One region of the Tumebacillus amylolyticus genome, then DNA from elsewhere that is predicted to be linked to it. Evidence: riboswitches for the same ligand, from Rfam matches in the RefSeq annotation. Region 1 holds a riboswitch; the other holds the start of a gene.

Region 1 (4,278 bases):
CCTGAACCTCGAAAGGACTGATTCTCCCATGACCCAAAACGTACATAACCAAGTCACCGTCGAACAAGCGATGCGCGAACGCCATGCCGTGAAAAAATACGATGCCTCCTACACCATCCCGGAAGCGGAACTCAACGCCATCCTCGAACTGGCGGCAACCTCTCCGTCCTCTTGGAACCTGCAACACTGGAAGCTCGTCGTGATCACCGACCAAGCCACCAAGGAGAAAATTCTCCCGATCGCGTACGGACAACAGCAAGTGGCAGACGCATCGGCTGTCATCCTCGTGCTCGGCGACCTCGAAGCGAACAAAAACGCAGAACCTGTCTTCAAGCCGGCACTCGACGGCGGCTTCATCTCCCAGCAAGTCTACGATGTACTGCTCGGCCAAATCGCAGCGGCGTACGACAACAACCCGCAAGGCGCACGCGACGAAGCGATCCGCAACTCGTCCTACATCGCGATGCAACTGATGCTCGCAGCCAAAGCATACGGCTACGACACCTGCCCGATGGGCGGCTTTGACAAGGAAAAAATCGTCGAAGCCCTGAACGTGCCGTCCCGCTACATCCCGTCCGTCCTGATCTCGCTTGGCAAAGCAGCGACACCGGCGCATCCGTCCGGCCGTTTCGGTCTCGACCAAATCGTCGTCAAAAACTCCTTCTAAGAATCGAAAATGCTCGAAAAAAAGACCCGCCCGCCCACGCGAGCGGGTCTTTTTTGTCCCCTCCTCCCATATCTTTGTAACAGGCTGTACATAGAGAACAGGGGGTTTTCAATCGATGGAAGCAATTAGCCATAAACTCAACCCGCGCACGGTTGATTTCGTAAAGTCCAAAACGGTGAAAAAAATGTTCGTCGGCGGTCAATTTGTGGAAGCGGTCTCCGGCAAGACGTTCCCGATCTACAACCCGGCGAACAACGAAATTCTCGCCTACGTCGCCGAAGGGGACAAGGAAGACATCGACCGCGCCGTCGCCTGTGCCCGCGACGCGTTTGAATCCGGCCCGTGGCATCGCATGATGCCGTCTGAACGTGCCCGTCTCATCTACACGTTGGCCGACTTGATCGAGCGTGACTCTGACGTATTCGCAGAGATCGAATCGCTCGACAACGGCAAGCCGATTGCAGAAGCCAAAGGGTTCGACGTTCCGATGACCGTCGAGCACTTCCGCTATTACGCAGGCTGGGCCACCAAGATCTCGGGCGACGTGATTCCGGTCAACATCCCGAACATGCACAACTACGTGCGCCGCGAGCCGATCGGCGTCGTCGGGCAGATCATCCCGTGGAACTTCCCGTTGTTGATGGCCGCTTGGAAACTGGGGGCGGCACTGGCGACAGGCTGCACCGTGGTTCTCAAACCGGCAGAGCAAACGCCGCTGTCCGCCCTCTACCTCGCCAAACTCGTCCAAGAAGCGGGCTTCCCGGCGGGCGTCGTCAACATCGTGCCGGGCTTCGGCGAAACGGCGGGCAACGCGCTCGTCACCCATCGTGACGTGGACAAAATCGCGTTCACCGGCTCCACCGAAGTCGGCAAGTTGATCATGAGCAACGCAAGCGTCGATCTCAAGCGCGTCTCTCTGGAACTGGGCGGCAAGTCGCCGAACATCATCTTCCCGGACGCAGACTTCTCCCGTGCGGTCAAAGGCTCGATGCAGGCGATCTTCTTCAACCAAGGCCAAGTCTGCTCGGCAGGTTCCCGCCTGTACATCCACAAAAGCCAATACGACAACGTGCTCTCCGACATGGTGACGCATGCGAGCAACGTGCGCCAAGGCTACGGCATCGACCCGAAAACGCAAATGGGCCCGCTCGTCTCCGAAGAACAACTGACCCGCGTCACCGGCTACATCGAACGCGGTCTGGAACAGGGAGCCAAGATCGCCATCGGCGGTGAGCGCGGCGAGGGCGACCTCTCCCGCGGCTACTTCGTGCGACCGACCGTGTTCTACGATGTCCAAGACGACATGGCGATTGCCCAAGAGGAAATCTTCGGCCCGGTTGTCGCCACGATGCCGTTTGACGACATCGAAGACGTAATCAAACGCGCCAATGCATCCACCTACGGCCTCGCCGCCGGCGTCTGGACGCAGAACATGAAAACGGCGTTCACCGTCGCGAACTCGCTCAAAGCAGGTTCCGTCTGGATCAACTGCTACAACATGTTCGACGCCGCTTCTCCGTTTGGCGGGTACAAACACTCCGGCATCGGCCGCGAGATGGGCGAATACGCGCTGGAAAACTACACGCAACACAAGAGCGTGTGGGTCAACTACAACTAAGCGCAGTCAAAAAAAAGGGGAGTGCCGTGTGCGGTCACTCCCCCTTTTTTTCTCACATTGACGCGATGAAGAGTTTGATGTATTCTAAAGTATGTTGAAAGTTCGTAAAACTTCATACGCAACTCTTATCCAGAGAGGTGGAGGGACTGGCCCTACGAAACCTCGGCAACCGGTATCAATCGTGATACATGGTGCTAATTCCAGCAATTACGTCCATGTGGGACGTTTTGGCAGATAAGAGAGGATCTCGATCTATTGTCGAATTGTACAATGAGCCTCTTCTTGGACGCCTGAGAAGAGGCTTTTTTATATACTTTTTTGGAAGAAGGGGTGGGGAAGCAAAGTGAATTCATCACATGCTTTTCGGGCGCGACTGCGGTCTGATGTGTTGGTGGGGGACGGCGCGATGGCAACGCTTTTGTATTTGCAAGGCAACGCCATCGGAGCTTCGACGGAGGAATTGTGTCTGACGGAACCGGATTGGGTGCGGGATGTGCATATGGCGTATCTGGATGCGGGGGCGAACGTCATCGAGACGAACTCCTATGCGGCCAACCGCGATTCGCTGGCACGCTATGGCTTGGAAACGCGCACCACGCGCATCAACCGCGCTTCTGTGCAGATTGCGCGTCAAGCGGTGGAGGAATCGGGACGCGAAGCGTTCGTCGTAGGCTCCATCGGCTCCATCCTCGCCGGTCGCATTCGCGGCACTGAGTGGGAGGAATACCGAGACATCTACGAGGAACAGGCGGTTGCGCTCTTGCATGAAGGCGTCGACGGTTTGATTCTCGAAACCTTCTACGACGTCGAAGAGTTGCTGCTGGCGTTGGATGTCATCCGCCCGCTGGCCGCTTCGAGCGGTACGCCGATCATCTCGCAACTGTCGCTTCTGGAAGTCGGCCGCACCCGAGACGGGTATGAACTGACCCAAGCGTTTCGCCAACTGGAAGCGGCAGGCTCCGACGTCGTCGGTCTGAACTGTCGACTCGGCCCTGCTGAAATTCTCGGCTCCTTGGAAAAAACCATCGTCCCCGAAGGCATGCCGATCTCCGTCTACCCGAACGCCGGGCGACTGGGCATGATCGACGGCAAAGTCCAATACAAATCCAACGCCGCGTACTTTGGCGACTATGCGGTTCGACTGCTCGACCAAGGCGTTGGACTCCTCGGCGGTTGTTGCGGCACTGCGCCGGAACACATCCGCGCGATTGCAGACGCCGTCGCGGGAAAAAAACGCGTGCCCCGCATCAACCCCACCCTCGCCGCCAAAACGGAAGTCATCGAACGGGAAACGCCGCGCATCGAATTGCCTCCGTCTCCGAACATCGTCGATCTGGTCGGTCAACGCCATACGATCATCGTCGAGTACGACACCCCGAAGGACCTCGACATCGAAAAGTACCTCGCCGGAAGCAAAGCGCTCCAAGAAGCCGGAGCAGATGCGATCACCCTCGCCGACAATTCGCTGGCGACCACCCGTGTCAGCAACATGGCGCTCGGCGCCATTCTCAAGCGTGAAATGGGCATCGAAGCGATCGCCCACGTCGCCTGTCGCGACCGCAACTTGATCGGGCAGCAATCTCATCTCTTGGGTCTGCACGCACTGGGCTTGAATCAAGTCCTCGTCATCACCGGCGACCCGGCGCGAGTCGGAGACCTGCCGGGGGCGACGTCCGTGTTCGATCTCTCGTCGTTCGACCTGATCCGCATGGTCAAACAACTTAATGAAGGAATTGCCTTCTCCGGTCGTCGGATGAAGAACAAAGCCCGCTTCGTCGTCGGAGCGGCGTTCAACCCGCACGTCCGCAATTTGGAGCCGGCCATCGCACGCCTCGAACGCAAAGTCGAAGCGGGAGCAGACTTCATCATGACCCAACCCGTCTATGACGTGGAGACGTTACTCGCGATCCGCGAAGCGACGAAGCACATCCAAGTTCCGATCTTCATCGGCATCATGCCGATGACAGGGTCGCGCAATGCAGAATTTCTGCAC
Region 2 (4,278 bases), on a different contig from region 1:
ATCGGGTTCTCGATGGCAAACGGCTCCAACAACGGTTTGACAAAAAAGTCGATGCCGCCGCTCGTCACCCAGAAGTCGATCCCTTGCGCCTTGCAAAACTCCAAAAACTCCGGGAACCCCGCGCGAATCACCGCCACTTCCTGTGCATAGGCAGCGACGTCATCGCGGAGGGTGGAGGAAATTCCGTGGAACAGACGGCCCACGCCGGTCTGAATCGGAATCTCTTGGTGTAAAATCTGATCCTTGGTCGTCTCCCAACCCGGCGCACCGAACCGCTCCATGATCGTAATGATCATGTCGCGCTCGGTGATCGTGCCGTCAAAGTCACAGAAGATGGCGATGCGTTTGCTCATGAGTCCTCCTTCTTTCTACTTACCGATTATTTTTCCGTTCCTGTTTCGGACGGGTTGCCCCACAGATCGAGGGCCGTCCGAATCTCTTGAGAAGTTTCCGCCGCTTCGGAGAGTGTCTTGCCGTTCACAACGGCTGCAATTGCTGCGTTAAACGCACGACCGCCTGCCGCCGAACCGCCCGGATGACCGTGAACCCCGCCGCCTGCATTGATGATTTGGTCGTTGCCCAAATCACGATACAGATACGGAACCAGCCCCGGATGGATGCCCGCACTCGGAACCGGAATCGCACGCTTGAGAACGTGGTTCGGTTCGGTGAGAGCTTGTGCAATTTTCAACGTCTCGCCTCGCTCCAGCGCCACGGAGCCATAAGCGGACGGGTACAGACCGATGTCCGCCCCTGCGATGCGCATCAGTTGACCGAGCACGACATGTGCCGAGATACCGTACTGATGCGACGGATACAACGCGCCCGCGAGTGCCGGGTGCGCCATGATCGGAACGTTGACACGCGGGTCCTCTGCCAGTCGTTGCAACACGTCGTAGCCGTACGTCAGGACATTGAGCAACAACGCCGAAGCTCCTGCGTCCACGGCACGGCGTGCTTTTTCAAAAATCTCTGTGACCGGACCCGTCAAGTTCGCCGCATAGAGGGTGAATTTGCCCGTCTCTGCCTGCGCGCGTTCGGCAGCCGCGCGACACGCCGCGATCCGTTTTTCAAACGGTGCGTAGGTCTCGTCGAAGAAGATCTCGTCATCCTTGACCAAGTCCACACCGCCAAGTGCTTGTTGGTAAAAATGCTCCGCCAACGTCTCCGTGTCGTAGCCGATGACCGACTTGAAAATGCTCATGAGCAGCGGTCGGTCGTAGGCGTTCAGTTGTTCGCGCAGACCGTCGATGCCAAACTTCGGACCGGGGAACCGGCTTGCGAACGTCGGCGGGAGCTCGATGTCCACGAGGCGAATCATGCCGTCCATCGAGAGTTTGCCAAACACGGAGGTCAGCAGAGCCGGGATGTCCGGCGTGAAGTTGATGGTCGGGTACGCGATCGTAAGCATTGCTTGCTCCAAACCGTGCGGGTCGGTGCCGATCTGCTTCACATCGGCGACGTGTCCGAGGTGTTTTTGCATCGCGTCTTTGCGTGCGGCCGGCAAATCGGTCCAAGAGCCGACGGTGAGCCCGACTGCGATCCCGTTGGCTTTTTTCAGCCAGTCGGTGCCGGGTTTGCCGTGCGCCAGATAGGTTACGTGAACAAATTCTGCAGTTGTCATCCAAAAGGTCTCCTCTCGAATCCAAACCAAGAATCCATAAAAAAGCCCCTTTCTCATGAAACAAGAAAGAGGCGTTGCTTATATCATAAGCGTTCGTGCCTCTTATCTTTCAGGAACCATGAAACTTGGTGTATTCCTGTAGGAGGTAGCACCGTGTATGAAAAAACATACCGGTTGCCGGGCGTCATCGGGCCAGTCCCTCAGCCTGCTCTGGATAAGAAGTTCGTGCGTATTGTGTATGCAATTGTCTTGCAACTAGATGATATATTACAGGGTGTACCCCCTGCTGTCAATTCTTTTTTTGTATATGTTACAGGGACATTTTTACCATGCGGTCGACCGCTTCTTGCAAGCGTTGCTCGGAAGTCAAGAGACCCACTCGCACGTAGCCTTCGCCGCTGTCGCCAAATCCGTTCCCCGGTGCAACCATGACATGCGCTTTCTGAAGCAACAGGTCGGAGAATTCCAAGGACGTGAAGCCCTTGGGCACCGGTACCCAGGTGAAGAACGAACCCTTGGGCATCAGCACGTCCCACCCGGCCTCGCGCAAGCCGCCGACGAATACGTCACGACGACGCTGGTAGGTGGCCGCCAACTCGTGTACGCAGTCTTGCGGAGCGGTCAGCGCCGCGACCGCCGCACGCTGGATGAAAGCCGGAAGCGAAACGTAGTAATGGTCTTGGATCAAGTTGATCGCCGAGATGACGTCTTTGTTCCCCAGAGCAAAGCCTACGCGCCAGCCTGCCATGTTGTAGGTTTTGGAGAGCGTGTAAAATTCCACGCCGACTTCCTTCGCCCCCTCTGCTTGGAGGAACGAGACCGGTTTCTCCCCGTCAAAGCCGATGGCACCGTAAGCGAAGTCGGATGCGACGACGATGTTGTGCTTGCGGGCGAATTCGATCGTATCTTCATAGAAGGAAAGCGGAGCCGTTGCCGAAGTCGGGTTGTTCGGGTAGTTCAGGAACATGATCTTCGCTTTGTCGAGCTTGTCCTTGGGAATCTGCGAGTAGTCCGGGAGGAAGGCATTCTCACGGAGCAGCGGCATCATCACCATCTCTGCTTGAGCCAACGCCACACCCGACCAGTAGTCCGGGTAGCCCGGGTCCGGGACGAGCACGGCGTCGCCCGGGTTGCAGAGGCAGACCGGGAGTTCGACGAGGCCGGTCTTGCCGCCGAACAGGATCGCGACTTCCGTTGCCGGATCGAGGTCGACGTTGAATTCAGACTTGTACCATTGGGCGATGGCGATCTTGAGTTCGATCATGCCGGAGAACGGCGGGTATTTGTGCGTAATCGGGTCGAGCACTTCGGTGCGAAGCGATTCGACGATGTGCGGCGGCGTCGGCAGGTCCGGATTGCCTTGGCCGAGGTTGATTACGTCATTCCCTGCTGCGATGGAAGCGTTGACTTTCGCCACCATCGTGGAAAAAAATTGCGTCGGAAGAGACTGCAAACGATCCGCTTGCTTTATGTTCATGGGTAGGAGAAACCCCTTTCTCACAAAAATCATTCTTACTAACTATACAGCGAAGCCGTAAGAAAGAAAAGCAAAAAAGACAGCACAAACCCGAAGGAATGTGCTGTCTTTTTCTCATCTTCAAATTACTTGGAGTATACAACACCGCGGTACGGGGTGTAGGACAGACCGGTGTAGTAGCTCAGGGTGCGGGTTACGCCGCCTGCCGGGTCTTTGATCGTGAAGTCGGACGCAGATGCGCCGGTGGTTGCGTAGCCGGAGATGACGACGAAGTGCGTGCCGCCGGCCGGTTTGTTCATGCCGACGATGTACGGGTGGCCTGCGTCCAGAGCGGATTTCGCTGCGCTGTAGACGGTGCTCCATGCGGTCGGGGAGGACGTGGTCACGTGGTTGACGATCCCGGCGCCTGCCTTCGTGATGGCATCGCCGTAGACGAACGGGCAAGCGGAAGCGCCCATCTTGGAGTTCATTTGACCCGGGTCAATGGAAACGCCGTAATATTTGAAGACCATGGTAGCAGAAGTCAACGTGCAACCTGCTGCAGAGATGGTTTCCGCGCAAGATTGCATCGTTTGGCTGCTCCAAGTTTGGCCGGATTGGCTGTAGAGCGGCACTGCGAGAGATACGGATGCGGTGGTAACGGTGTTGACTTCGGAACCTGCCGAGATCGTTGCGATTCCGGTGTCTGCCATTGCCACTTGCGTGGTCAGGGTCATCGCTGCGGCGACGATTGCGATCAGTTTCTTTTTCATTGTAAAACCTCCCTATGTTCTGTAAATTTATTATATTATGGATAGATATCGTATTTCAATAGTGTTTTTGATATAGTTTGATAATTTTTTGAACAAAAAAAGGACCCCTTCCGCGTGGGAAGGGGTCCTTTTTTCCTATGTTAGGCTTGTGGCATGGGGGTCGGCGTGGGTTGTGCGTAGCCTTCTTTGTATTTGTTGTCGATGTACTGGCGAATGTCGAGTACGGTCTTGCCGGACTGCTTCATCTGCGCCGACTCGAGCGTGATGTTCATACAGGTGTCGCAACGGGTGCCGTGATCGTCCCAGACGACGGTGCCGTCGGGCTTGACTTCATGGATGAAGCAGGACAAGTTGCTCATGTGTCCGGCGCTTTGACCACAGCCGCAGTAGCACGGCATTTGCTTTACGAGGTCTTTGTTCGCGGC

The links. A riboswitch is a leader RNA that binds a small molecule or an ion and turns the genes downstream of it on or off. The one in region 1 is predicted to bind S-adenosylmethionine.
Region 2: another riboswitch for S-adenosylmethionine. It lies ahead of JJB07_RS07835 (2,3-diketo-5-methylthiopentyl-1-phosphate enolase); the one in region 1 lies ahead of JJB07_RS04415 (bifunctional homocysteine S-methyltransferase/methylenetetrahydrofolate reductase).

The regions. Positions count from the first base shown of each region.
Region 1 is NZ_JAEQNB010000001.1:945,809-950,086, forward strand. Features, by position in the region: gene JJB07_RS04405 (nitroreductase family protein) at 29-667, shown strand; gene JJB07_RS04410 (aldehyde dehydrogenase family protein) at 783-2,285, shown strand; SAM riboswitch class I at 2,408-2,526, shown strand; gene JJB07_RS04415 (bifunctional homocysteine S-methyltransferase/methylenetetrahydrofolate reductase) at 2,629-4,278, shown strand, end outside.
Region 2 is NZ_JAEQNB010000002.1:186,319-190,596, forward strand. Features, by position in the region: gene JJB07_RS07830 (2-hydroxy-3-keto-5-methylthiopentenyl-1-phosphate phosphatase) at 1-353, opposite strand, end outside; gene JJB07_RS07835 (2,3-diketo-5-methylthiopentyl-1-phosphate enolase) at 380-1,624, opposite strand; SAM riboswitch class I at 1,724-1,845, opposite strand; gene JJB07_RS07840 (pyridoxal phosphate-dependent aminotransferase) at 1,935-3,101, opposite strand; gene JJB07_RS07845 (C39 family peptidase) at 3,227-3,853, opposite strand; gene JJB07_RS07850 (PCYCGC motif-containing (lipo)protein) at 3,994-4,278, opposite strand, start outside.